DNA from 3 places in the Clostridium sp. CM042 genome. Region 3 is predicted to be linked to each of the others. Evidence: riboswitches for the same ligand, from Rfam matches in the RefSeq annotation. Region 3 holds a riboswitch; each other region holds the start of a gene.
The links. A riboswitch is a leader RNA that binds a small molecule or an ion and turns the genes downstream of it on or off. The one in region 3 is predicted to bind FMN.
Positions count from the first base shown of each region.

Region 1: linked by a shared signal. The riboswitch ahead of ACWJJ7_RS10160 (ECF transporter S component) and the one ahead of ribD (bifunctional diaminohydroxyphosphoribosylaminopyrimidine deaminase/5-amino-6-(5-phosphoribosylamino)uracil reductase RibD) in region 3 are both predicted to bind FMN.
Region 2: linked by a shared signal. The riboswitch ahead of ribB (3,4-dihydroxy-2-butanone-4-phosphate synthase) and the one ahead of ribD (bifunctional diaminohydroxyphosphoribosylaminopyrimidine deaminase/5-amino-6-(5-phosphoribosylamino)uracil reductase RibD) in region 3 are both predicted to bind FMN.

Region 1 is NZ_CM143646.1:2,151,267-2,155,960, reverse strand. It holds gene ACWJJ7_RS10165 (Tex family protein) at 1-1,989, shown strand, start outside; FMN riboswitch at 2,049-2,227, shown strand; gene ACWJJ7_RS10160 (ECF transporter S component) at 2,319-2,948, shown strand; gene ACWJJ7_RS10155 (polysaccharide deacetylase family protein) at 3,016-3,933, opposite strand; gene rimI (ribosomal protein S18-alanine N-acetyltransferase) at 4,066-4,515, opposite strand; gene tsaB (tRNA (adenosine(37)-N6)-threonylcarbamoyltransferase complex dimerization subunit type 1 TsaB) at 4,508-4,694, opposite strand, start outside.
Region 2 is NZ_JBSJES010000002.1:39,966-44,659, reverse strand. It holds gene istA (IS21 family transposase) at 1-1,220, shown strand, start outside; FMN riboswitch at 1,397-1,510, shown strand; gene ribB (3,4-dihydroxy-2-butanone-4-phosphate synthase) at 1,829-2,467, shown strand; gene ACWJJ7_RS18480 (HAD family hydrolase) at 2,634-3,260, shown strand; gene ACWJJ7_RS18475 (phosphotransferase enzyme family protein) at 3,327-4,313, shown strand.
Region 3 is NZ_CM143646.1:3,324,885-3,329,578, forward strand. It holds gene ACWJJ7_RS15850 (amino acid ABC transporter ATP-binding protein) at 28-768, opposite strand; gene ACWJJ7_RS15855 (amino acid ABC transporter permease) at 802-1,443, opposite strand; gene ACWJJ7_RS15860 (amino acid ABC transporter substrate-binding protein) at 1,490-2,293, opposite strand; FMN riboswitch at 2,604-2,717, shown strand; gene ribD (bifunctional diaminohydroxyphosphoribosylaminopyrimidine deaminase/5-amino-6-(5-phosphoribosylamino)uracil reductase RibD) at 3,035-4,135, shown strand; gene ACWJJ7_RS15870 (riboflavin synthase) at 4,205-4,694, shown strand, end outside.

The sequences.
Region 1 (4,694 bases), 1.2 Mb from region 3:
ATATATCTTAGGAACTTAGAAGAAAGAAAAACAGATGTAATACGTCTTATAGGTGAACAAGAAAAACTAACAGAGGAAATTGAGCATTCAGTAAAAAAATGTGAGACGCTTACAGAAATAGAGGATATATATAGACCGTTTAAGCCTAAGAAAAGAACGAGAGCTACAATAGCAATGGCGAAGGGGCTTAGACCTCTAGCTGAAATTATTTTTAGTGGTGAGCTTAAAGATGACATAAATGAGTATGCAGAGAAATTTGTAAATGAAGAAAAAGAAGTAAATAGTATTTCGGATGCACTTCAAGGTGCTGGAGATATTATTAGTGAAATGATTTCAGACGAAGCTGATTACAGAAAGTGGATTAGAGCATTAGTGCATAATCAAGGGAACGTTGAAACTAAAGGTAGTTCTGACGATACTACTCCATTTGAAATGTATTATGAGTATAAAGAAGGGGTTAAATCTATTCCGCCGCATAGAATCCTTGCTATAAATAGAGGCGAAACTAGTAAGATACTTTCCGTTAAAATTAAAGCTGATAATGATAAGATTATTGAATACTTAAGAGCAAAATGTTTAAAAGGAAATAATATAACCGATAAGTATATAGAGTTAAGTATAATTGATTCAGTAAAAAGACTTATATTTCCTTCCATTGAGAGAGAAGTAAGAGCTGAACTTACAGAAAAAGGTGAAATTGGTGCTATTAATATATTTAAAGCTAATTTAAAGGCGCTCTTAATGCAATCACCTATAAAAGGAAAGGTTGTGCTTGGATTTGACCCAGGGTTTAGAACTGGTTGTAAAATAGCAGTACTTGATGATACTGGTAAGCTTTTAGATATAGCTACAGTATACGCTACTGCGGGCAGTAAGGACGGTATCCAAAAATCTATAGATATTATTAAAAAATTGGTAATTAAGCATAATGTAGAAGTAATATCACTGGGAAATGGAACTGCTAGTCGTGAGTCTGAAGAAATTTTAGCTCAGATAATTCAAGAACTTAAAGATGAGTGCTCAAAAGATTTATATTATGTTATAGTTTCAGAGGCAGGTGCGTCAGTATATTCTGCGTCTGAGCTTGCGTCTAAAGAATATCCAAATATAGACGTGTCTATTCGAGGAGCTATTTCTATAGGACGAAGACTTCAAGATCCACTGGTCGAACTTGTGAAAATTGATCCAAAAGCTATTGGAGTGGGCCAATACCAACATGATGTGGCTCCTAAGAAACTCGATGAATCCTTAAAAGGAGTAGTTGAAGATTGCGTTAATGCTGTTGGTGTAGATCTTAATATTGCAACACCTTCTTTATTAACTTATATATCAGGGATAAATGCTGCTATAGCTCAAAATATTGTAGTGTATAGAGAAGAAAATGGTAAATTTAAAACTAGAAAAGAATTATTAAAAGTGAAAAGATTAGGAGCAAAAGCATATGAGCAATGTGCAGGATTTTTAAGGGTTATGGAGAGTAATGAATTTTTAGACAACACGTCAATTCATCCAGAAACTTATAATGCTACTAAAAAATTATTGGATTTTTTAAGTTATACAAAAGAAGATCTCAAATCTTTAAATTTTAAAGATTTGGATGAGAGGTTAAAAGATATTAATCTAAATGAACTTGCACAAACATTAGAATTAGGCGGTCCAACGCTTAGAGACATTATTAAAGAAATTAAAAAGCCTGGTAGAGATCCAAGGGAAGAACTACCGAAGCCTATATTAAAGACTGGTGTAGTTCAAATGGCAGACCTTAAACCAGGAATGAAACTTATGGGAACAGTTAGAAACGTATCTGACTTTGGAGCGTTTGTTGATATTGGAGTTCATCAAGATGGATTAGTACATATAAGCCAATTATCAGATAAATTTGTGAAGCATCCATTAGATATTGTAAGTGTTGGAGATATAGTAGAGGTTAGCGTTATTGAAGTTGATGAGAAAAGAAAAAGAATATCATTATCAATGAAAAATAATTAATTAATGTGTTGCTTATTTTACTGTATTTGTATATAATATAAAATATAAAAATAAAATTTAATAATCTTCAGGGCGGGGCTAATTTCCCCACCGGCGGTAAAGCCCGCGAGCCGTAAGGCTGATTCGGTTTAACGACATTTTGGAAGGCGATTTTCCTTCCGAAGTCGTTAAGACAGCACCCTTGGGTGATGATTTGATTCCGAAGCCGACAGTATAGTCTGGATAAAAGAAGATGTGATATATATATAAATTCGCCCTGGCATAGTTCTATGTCAGGGTTTTTATTATATCCATCCCTAGGAGATATAGTTAATTAGGGGGCACTAAAAATGAGAGACGAAAAACTTGTTAAACTAATCAAAATTTCACTTTTATCTGTTATGGCTTTTCTTTTGATGTACATTGAGTTACCAATACCGATTTTCCCTGATTTCTTAAAAATTGACATCAGCGACCTGCCAGCACTTTTAGGAGCCTTTGCATTAGGACCAATAGCGGGAGTAGTTATTGAACTCTTTAAAAATATACTACATGGGATGCTAGCTACTAAAACAGCCTTCGTTGGAGAAGTAGCAAATTTTCTAGTGGGTTCATGTTTAGTATTAGTATCTGGATATATTTATAAGGCCCGCAAAAGTAAAGGTGGAGCTATTGCTGGATTATTAATAGGAGTAATTTGTATGTCGATTTTTGCAGGGATATTAAACTATTTTGTTGTTTTACCTTTATACGAAAAAGTATTAGGATTCCCAGTAGCTGCTGTTATAGAAATGGGATCAAAAATAAATCATAACATTGTGGATTTGAATACTTTCATTATTTGGTCTATTATCCCTTTTAATTTACTTAAAGGAATAGTATTATCAGCAATGACTTTAGCTTTATATAAAAGTGTTTCGCCTATACTTCATAAAGAGAATATGGAGAGAGAATACAAAAGTAGAGAACAAAAAATATAAAAAAGGGTACTAACAAACTAAAGGATGACTTCTGCAAAATGCAGAAGTCATCCTTTAGCTTTATTATTCACCATTCACAATTAACCATGCGTTTAAATGTAGATATGGATGTTTTAGGATATATTCCATATCTATTGAGATCTAGTAAAGAATCTCCTCTCTTTACGCTTCCGTTATTAACAGTAACGGCCATTCGTATTCCTATTTTAGGTAGAAGGTTTAATACATCGTCGTTATGGTGACCATAAGGATAAGAAAGATAATGGCTACCGGTTAGTTCCGTATTTTTTATTAAATCTTTTTTTACAAAATCTAAAGACTTTGTAATTAAATAACCCTTGTTATTCTCTGTTTTATGTAAATTATGGGTATGGTTTGAATATTCAAATACATCGGTAGTTTTAGCGATATCTTTCCAGCTTAAGAACTGTTGTGTTTTAGGGTTAAATTCAACGCTATTATCTTTAACATAAGATGTAATTAAAAATTGTGCAGCTTTAAAATTATATTTCTTCAAAATGGGATAGGCATAAATGTAGCTACTTAAATATCCATCATCAAATGTTATACATACTGATTTTTTAGGTAGTTCCATATTCCCCAAAAGCCACTGTTCTAATTCAGCTAGATTTATTGTAGTATATTTATTAGTGTATAAGTAGTCCATTTGTTGCTGAAAATTTTCAAGATTTAATACTACACCATTATTTGTAAATGTATTTTCTTTTTTCTTTAGTAGATGATGATACATCAATATTGGTATTTTTTTTGACACACCTTCAGTTTGATCAAATGTTCTAACAATCGGATCTTTAAGCGTTGTTGATAAGCGTGGGATGTTAGATGAATTATCTACTGGTTTTGGTGATTTACTCTGAGAATCATCTGAAACTATTGTGCTTTTACTGGAAGTTGGACTAGCTAAGGAATTGCATCCAACCAATAGTAATGCAAAAAATAGTGCTAATATAATTTTTTTGGTCATAAATATTACCCCTTACTCTAATATATTTTAAACAGTTCACCCACATTATACCATTTTATTCTCGTGCTTGCTAAATTTTTAGTAGAGAATATAAAAAAAGACTGGCAAGAGCTAGTCTTTTTACGCTATCTGCTATAGGTGTCGATTCCACATAATTACTGCATCTTCCCCGTTATCTTCATAATAATGACGTCTAATGCCTTCATTTTCAAAGCCATACTTTTGATATAAGTTTATAGCAGCAAAATTTGAACTTCTAACCTCTAAGGTTATTGCTGTAACTTTTTGTTTCCTGCAAATTTTAAATAATGCTTCCACGATGATGTCGCCGGCGCCATGACCACGGGCCTCAGGGTGAACTGCAACATTAGTAACATGGGCTTCATCTATAATTACCCACATTCCTCCATAACCTACTATAGAATTGCCCTTTTTTAATACAACATATTTAGCAAATTTATTATTTAGTTCACTTTGGAGTGATTCGTAGCTCCATGAAATAGGAAAACTTAATTCGCTAATATTGAGTATTGATTTAATGGATGATGCGTCCATTGGGTAAATTTTAAAATCGCTATTCATTTTTTATTTGCCTCATCTTTTCTTCGTACTCCCTCTCAGCTTGGGGTTGCCTAAGGTAGATAGGCACTGACGCATATATATCATCGAATGTTCCATTAGATAAAAGCTTGAGCCCTAATTCTCCTAGGGATGAAGCCTTAGCTAAGTTTAAATGCGCTGGCGCAAAACTGACATTAGGT
Region 2 (4,694 bases), on a different replicon from region 3:
AATACTATTGCATAAATAGAAAAAAGAAAAAATTAACCGAAGAAATTATAAATAAGATAAAGGGGTATATTGAAGAAAACCAGCAAAAACGGCATGCCGGGAGGCATAAGCAGCAAAAAAAGAAAATTGATATATATGAAGCGTTAAAAGAAGACGATTACGATATAAGTTATCCAACTGTGAGTAACTATATAAATAAATTACTTGAGAATGGAGCCGAGGCATTTATAAAATCAGAATATGAGCTTGGGGATATTTGTGAATTTGATTGGGGGGAAGTAAAGTTAACTATTAATGCTCTGGATAGAACATTTCAAATGGCTGTATTTACATCTGCAAAAGGGAATTATAGATATGCACAGTTATTTGCTAAACAAAATTCAGAGTGTTTTCAAGAAGCTCATGCTTTGTTTTTTGAACATATAGGACAAGTATATAGAACAATCGTTTATGATAACATGAGAGTTGCAGTTAAAAAATTTGTAGGACCTACTGAGAAAGAACCTACGGATGCATTGCTTAAAATGTCCATGTATTATGGCTTTGACTTTAGGTTTTGCAATACTCGAGCTGGAAATGAAAAAGGTCATGTCGAGCGAAGTGTAGAGGTAGTACGACGTAAGTCTTTTTGTAAAAATGATAGTTTTAAATCATTAGAAGAAGCTAATAAATATCTGATGGAAACATGCGATAAATTGAATAGCCAACCACAAAAAATAAAAAATATGAAAACTGCAAAAGAAATTCTTAATGAGGAAAGACAACATATGGGGCCTTATATTGCAAAACTTGACACTGCTAGGATAGAAGAACCTAGAGTGGATAAATATTCGACATTCTCAGTGAATACCTGTCGGTATTCTGTACCTGATATGTATGTTGGAAAAAGAATATTCATAAAAATATATTCCAATGACATTGTTTGCTTTAGTGAGGGTAAAAAAATAGCTTCCCATGAAAAGAAGTTAGGATTTCATGAATGGTCTATTAAGCTTGAACATTATCTTAATACCTTTAAAAGAAAGCCAGGATCATTAGCTTCAAGCACTGCAATGCTACAAGCAGACCCTAGGATTCAAAACATCTATGATACCTATTATAACAAAAAAGAGAAAGATTTTATAGAATTACTTTTATTTATAGGTAAAAGTAATATCTCTAAGGTCCTAAATGCAATAAATTTATCCTGTAAATTATCAGAATATCCTAATAATGGGTAAGTTTCTGTTGCATATTATTAGTTTTTCGTTGTAAACACGCCAGTTAGTGCCCCTAATACCAATGTCCCATTGAAAAGAAACTATTTTAACTTAAGTTTCTCTTTAATGGTTATAATTTGATTTTTTGGTTTGACAAGGAATAATGTGAATGGTATATTAATAATAAAGTTATATAAAGTATCCTTCAGGGTTGGGTGAAATTCCCTATCGGCGGTATAGCCCGCAAGCCGTAAGGCAGATTCGGTTAAATTCCGGAGCCGACAGTATAGTCTGGATGAAAGAAGGTGAATGCAATTATACGTAGTTTTTATTATATATATTTGTTGTGTTCTCAAATCCCCTTAAGGCTGCTTAAGGGGATTTTTTGTGGTGTAATTTAGGAAAATGTGTTAAAAATAAAAACTAACTTTATTACATAATGATCAGTGATCAAGCCATCATTATATAATCAAAAAAGTTAATTTGTAGATAACTGTTTAGCATATACAAAATAGACATGCTAGTGTGATATTGCAGTCATAGCCAAATTCCACAGAAAGATAATACACATACAGTATAAATCTTTAGGTACTTTATGTAAAATTTATTATAATTTGGAGGGGTTTTTAATGAATGAATCACTATTGAATCAATTTGGTAATAATTTACAACGTGTAGAAAAAGCATTGGGTATTCTTAAACAAGGTAAAGGTATAATTCTTGTTGATGATGAAAATCGTGAAAATGAAGGAGATCTTATTTTTCCTGCTGAAACACTTACTGTGCCTCAAATGGCTATGTTAATTAGAGAATGCAGCGGTATTGTTTGTCTCTGTTTAACAGAGGATAAAATTAAAGAGTTAAATTTACCTCAAATGGTTCCTAATAATACATGTAAATATGAAACTGCATTTACTATTTCAATTGAAGCTAAAGAAGGCGTAACTACAGGAGTTTCCGCTGCTGATAGAGTTACTACAATTCTTACTGCTGTAAAAGATGACTGTAAACCTGAAGATTTATGTCACCCTGGCCACGTTTTTCCGCTTTGTGCACGTACAGGAGGGATTTTAGTTAGACGTGGACATACAGAAGGTACTGTTGATCTTATGCGTTTAGCAGGACATAAACCAACAGGAATTTTGTGTGAACTTACAAATGCTGATGGAACAATGATGAAATTGCCACAGATAATTGATTTTGCTAAAAAACATGATATGACTGTTGTTTCTATAGATGATATTTTTGAATATAAACAAAATATGTAAGTTGATGAAATTAAAAACCATCATAGGTGCATTCCTGTGGTGTTTTTTACTATTTATTTTAATGTTCCATTATAACTCAAATCTATGGGATTCTGTATTTTATGCAATGCCCAAATAAATAAGTGATTTTAAAAGTATACTAAATTATTGGGGGAGGAGATAAAAAATGATTAAATTAATAATTTTTGATTACGATGGTGTAATAGTAGATTCACTTCCTACTGTTTACGATATATATAAAACTATAGGAAATAAACTTAATGTGAAAATTCCTGATTCAATTGACGAATTTAGAAAATCATATGGAGCTAATTTTAGTGAATGTTACAAAAATCTTGGCATGGACATAGATGAACAAAAAAAAGCTATGGAAATTTTTGGGGAAGAGATAGGAAATCAAAATCCAGAAATTTTTTATGGAATTAAAGATGTTTTAAGTTGGGCAAATACTTATTACAATTTAACCTTAATATCTTCAAATTATACAAAAGAAGTTATACAAAAGCTTAAAAAGTATAATATATACAAATATTTTTCTTTTATAGATGGTAATTGTACAACCGACAAATCTAAAAAATTTAAACTTATACTTGAAAAATATAATCTTAAAACTAATGAAGTGATAGTAATTGGTGATAGATTATCTGATTATAGTTCTGCAATAGAGGCTAAGATTGAACATATAATTTTAGTTGAATATGGTTGGGGATATGACAGAAGTAAATATCCTAATAATAAATTTGTAATAAATGAGCCAATTCAATTAATAGATGCTATTAAAAAAATTGGCTAGTATTTATAGTAAATATAGCACTATATTGTTCAGACGAATAATTTGTATTGGGGAGATAAAAATATAATGGAGCTTAATAATAAGATTATAAATGCGTGTTTAGACCGCTATGGAATAAGCAGAAACAGTTTAAAAAAGCTTATAAGTCATCAAAATATTGTCTACAGTTATTCTAAAGACAATAAAGAATATATTCTTAGAGTTTCAAATAGTAAAAGAAGAAATTTAAAGTTCATATATGGAGAATTAGATTGGATTAGTTTCTTATCTGATAATAAAGTTTCTGTGTCTAGTGCAATAGAATCTCTTAATGGTAACCTAATTGAAGTTGTAACTGTAGATGGCAATGACTTTTTTATAACAGCTTTTAAAAAAGCATATGGTATATATGCAAAAAAACAATATAGAAATAAAGAATTATTTGAAAATATGGGAAGACTCACAGGTGAAATGCATAACTTATCAAAACAATGCAATTTAAATAAAAAATATTTTTATAGACCTCAATGGCATAATTCAAATTTATTAAATTACATAAACATAACTGTTGACAAAAGTGAGACGATTATATATAAAGAGTTTTACAACACATTAAATGAATTAAATCAATTACCTAAGAATCATTCTTCATACGGGATTATTCATTCTGATATTCACTTTAAAAATTTTAACGTTTCTGATAATGTAATAACATATTTTGATTTTGATGATTGTGAATATGGCTGGTTTGTAAATGATATTTCTATTCAATTATTTTATTTTTATGTAGAAAACTATGATTCTAATGAAAAAGAAGAAGATGCAAGATGCTTTATAAAATATTTTTTAGAAGGTTATAACAAGGAAAATCATTTAGATAATTATTGGATTACGAAATTACCATTGTTTTTAAAATTAAGAGAAATTATAATGTATTCAATGCTATATAATTGGAAAACTTTTGATAGTTGCAGCCCATGGGTAAAGAAATATATGATTTGCAGAAAAGAATGTATAGAAAATAAAAAAACACTTATAGATTTGGATTTTTCTAAACTGTGCCATGAAAAATAATACTTTTTGGGGTAGTAACCGCAAAACGCGGATTTTATACGTTAAGACATATATTACCAAAATACCGATATATTCAAAGAATTCTTTGAATATATCGGTATTTTAATTACTCTAAAATATATTTTAAACATATTCCTTAAAAATGAAAAAGGTAGGATTTAAGTCACACTATGCGAAAGATACGACAAAAACTAAATCTAAAATTGTTCTACATCAACTTTACAAATTAGAATTTGATGAACTCCAAATTGTGATCCTTTACGTAGTTATTTTTTCTTAACAGGAATCCAAATTTCACTGTAGTAGTTTTCGTCTTGATTACCTTGCGGATAATCAGCCGTACCCCAATATACATTTTCGGGTGGGTAGGCAAAACACCCA
Region 3 (4,694 bases):
GATAGATATACTGATTGCACTCTTATTTTATGCAAGGTTTAAAAATTGTTTTACTCTGGAATGGTTAGAATTAGAAAATAATGATTCTGGAGCGGAGTTATCTAGTATTTCTCCATTTTCCATGAAAATAATTCTATCTGATATTTCTCTTGCAAATTGCATTTCATGTGTAACTACTATGAGTGATATTTTATCAATGGCAAGAGATTTAATGACCTTCAACACTTCGCTTACTAGTTCAGGGTCTAATGCAGAAGTTGGTTCATCAAAAAGAATTAATTCTGGATTCATTGCAAGACATCTAGCAATTGCAATTCTCTGCTTTTGTCCACCAGAAAGAGTACAAGGATAAGAATTTATTTTATCTAATAAATCCACTTTTAAAAGTAGTTTTTCTGCAATGTCTATAGCATCTTTCTTATCTATATTATTTACTATAATAGGAGCTTCAATTATATTCTCAAGAACGGTTTTATGAGGGAATAGATTGAAGTTTTGAAAAACCATACCTATTTTTTTAGCAGCATTAATTGATTCAATATTATTAATTTTCTTTTTAGATTCTGCAATAGTTGCGCCATTAAATTCAATGAGTCCATTATCTATATGCTCAAGACGACTTATGCACCTAAGCAGAGTGCTTTTTCCAGAGCCAGAAGGACCGATAATTGATATTACTTCGCCTTTTTTTAAACTTAAAGATACATTCTTTAGAACCTGGGTTTTATCATAACTTTTATTTATTTTACATATTTTGAGTAAATCCATAGTAGCACCATCCTTCATTTAGCAGGTTTTTCTTTATTCGTAAACTGAATATTTTTTTTCTAGTTTTTTAAAAGCCAACACAATAAGAGAAGTAAAGATTAAATATATTATTGCGGCAATAAAAAAAGGAGTGATTGTAAAATCTCTAGTTACAATTTCTCTAGCAGCTCTTAGTAAATCTTGTAATCCAATTGCGGCTACTAAAGCAGTATCTTTTATTAGAGTAATTGCCTCATTACAAGTTGGTGGAATTATACGTTTAAAGGCTTGGGGAAGTATTATTTTTGACATAGTTTGTCTATAATTCATGCCTAACACTTTAGCGGCCTCATATTGGCCTTTATCTATAGATTGAATACCGGATCTGAATATTTCTGTAAAATAAGCTCCGTAATTTAAAGAAAAGGTAAGAGCTGCTGCAGTAAAAGGAGAAAATCTAATCCCAATAATAGGTAGCCCGAAATATGTAAAAAACAGTTGGAGAAGTAAGGGTGTTCCGCGAAATAACCAAGTATAGAGGTCCACAATCTTACTAAGTATTTTTAAATTTGAGACTTTAATTAGTGCGCATATTATTCCAAGTGGCATGCAAAAGATTATTGTTGCAAAATACAATTTAATTGTAAAGAGGCTCCCTTTTAAAATATAAGTTGTAATGTCTATATAATTAGCCAAATATAACACTCCTTCAGAATAAGTTCATGATTATTTGAGTAGAAATTTATTGTTTATAAATTATATCTTTTCCGAACCATTTCTTTGATATAGTATTGGCAGTTCCATCATTTTTAATTTCTACTAGTAGTTTATTTATTTCTGCAGTAAGGTTTGTATCAGTTTTTCTTATACCTACGCCATAATCTTCTACTCCTAGGTTTTCATTAAGAACTTTATAATCACCAGGTTTTTTACTAGCATAGTATCTGCCAACTACTTCATCCATTATAACAGCATCAATACGATCAGCGTTTAAATCGAGTAGTGCTTCTGTATTGTTTGAATATTTCTTGGCCTCTTTTAGTGAATTAGTAAGCAGCGAATCTTTAGTAAGTGCAGTTTCGCTGCTACTACCCATTTGCAGGCCTACAATTTTATCATTTAAATCACTTTTTTTAGAAATACTTGACTTGTTTTTTACAATTATTATTTGCTTATTTTGAAGGTATACTTTAGAAAAAGCAATTTGTTCTTTTCTCTTATCTGTCATTGTTAATCCATTCCATATAGCATCAATATCTTTATTATTTAGACTTAATATAATGCCGTCCCATTCTACTGGTTTAAAGGTTACTTTAACGCCCATTCGCTTGCCTACTTCTTTAGCCATATCAATGTCAAAACCTACAATTTCACCGCTATTATCTCTAAATCCCATTGGTGGAAAGTTATCATCAAGACCAATTATTAGTTCTTTTTTATCTTTTATATCATTTAAAGAATTATCAGCTGTGGGGGTGTTTCCGCAGCCAGTTAAAATAGAGGTTGAAAGTATTGCCACAATTAGTAAGTTAAATTTAATTTTCATTATTAACACTCCTTTATAAATCCTATAAATATAATATTACTTTATTACGTTAACTATGTAAAGTGGTAAAATAAAAATAGTTAAACATTAATTAACTTATATATAAATATAAAATCATTACAAGTAGAAATTTTATTAATTTTTTTAGAATAGATGGGAAAATCATAGTAGTATAAATCTCTTTTCCAGTGGAAAATATAAATGAATCTTCTAAAAGTGTTTATAGCTAATATTCTGATTAATTGTTTATTTTTACAGAATTTGCTTGACACTAAAATAACAAAGTGGTATTCTTAAGTTGAAAATTTAATAGATCCTTCAGGGTAGGGTTAAATTCCCAACCGGCGGTATAGCCCGCGAGCCGATAGGTAGATCTGGTTTAATTCCAGAGCCGACAGTAAAGTCTGGATGAGAGAAGGAGAATAATGATAAATATAGGAGATTTCCATTTATTAACTATGGAAGATAGTTAATACTGCTTTTGTATTTTATTGTGAATATATTTAGTAAACAGCACCAGTAGGTGATGATTTAACAGCACCGCAAGGTGATGATTTAACAGCACCGCAAGGTGATGATTTAACTAGATATGTAATTAGTTTATTAAGCCCTGAAAACTTTGTTTTCAGGGCTTTTATTATTTTAGTTAAATATATGATTTTATTTGACCAAAGTTATGCATACTAAGAAAGAAATACTTATGAAGATTGGCGCCATAATTATAGAATTAGGGGTGATAAATTGGACAATTATTATATGAGAAGAGCACTAGAATTATCTAAAAAAGCGGTGGGGTTCGTAAATCCTAATCCATTGGTTGGTGCTGTTATTGTAAAAGATAATAGGATAATCGGTGAAGGGTATCATGAATATTTTGGTGGACCACATGCAGAAGTAAATGCTTTTAAAAATGCCAAAGAAGATGTAGAAGGTGCAACCATGTACGTAACTTTGGAACCTTGTTCGCATTATGGTAAAACGCCACCTTGCGCTGATGCTATAGTGCGAAACAAAATATCTAAAGTAGTAATTGGAATGATAGATCCTAACCCGATGGTAGCAGGGAGAGGCATAGAAATTCTTAGAAACAACGGTATAGAAGTTACTACGGGCATAATGGAAACTGAAATAAAGAAAACAAATGAAATATTTATAAAATACATAACTCATAAAAAACCATTTTGTATCATGAAAACTGCTATGACAATAGACGGAAAAATAGCAACTGAGATTGGTGATTCAAAGTGGATAAGTAATGAAAAATCTAGAGCATATGTGCATGAATTAAGGCAAATGGTAATTGGAATTATGGTGGGAATTGGAACTGTATTAAAGGATGACCCAGAACTTACTACAAGAAGAGAAGGCAAAATTAGCATAAATCCCATAAGAATAATTATAGACAGCACGGCAAAAATACCCTTAGAATCAAAGGTATTAAAATGTGATGATAATACAAAAACTATTATCGTTACAACAAAACTTGCGAAAGATACTAAAATTGAAGCTATTAAACAAAAAGGTGCAGAGGTTATTGTAACTCCGAGTAAAAATAATCGGGTGAATTTAGAATATTTAATGAGAGTACTAGGTGATATGGGAATAGATAGTATTCTGCTTGAGGGTGGCAGTACTCTAAATTATTCTGCATTAGAAGAAGGCATCGTTGATAAGGTTATTACTTTTATTTCTCCGAAAATATTTGGGGGAACAACAGGTAAGACTCCAGTAGGAGGACAGGGAATAGAACATGTGAGTGATGCTATTTTGCTTACGGATACTGAAGTAACTAGATTTAACGAAGACATTATGATAGAAGGTTACGTAAAGAAAGTTGATTAATTGAAAACTATCATCTGATAGTAGTCAATGATGATAATTTATATCGCAACATAGAAAGGAGGTGAATAGATGTTTACAGGGTTAATTGAGGAAATTGGAGAAATAAAGTCTATAGAAAAAGGTGCGAGGTCTGCGAGAATTGCCATAAAAGCTGCAAAGGTTATGTGTGGAATAAAGATTGGTGACAGCGTTAGTACAAATGGAGTGTGCCTTACCGTAACAGAATTTAATAAAAATAGCTTCAGTGTAGATGTAATGGCAGAGACTATAAGAAGTAGTAATTTAGGAAAATTAAAACCTGGTTCTCATGTCAATTTGGAAAGGGCATTAATGGCTAGTGATAGGTTAGGAGGCCATATAGTAAGTGGACATATTGATGGAATAGGAATCATTGTAGAGTTGTGCATCGAAGGAAATGCCACTTGGGTGTCTGTTGAAACTACAAAGGATATATTAAAGTACATTGTACATAAAGGATCAATAGCAATTGACGGTATTAGTTTAACTGTAGCATATGTTGATGAAAACATTTTTAAAGTATCAATTATACCTCATACAA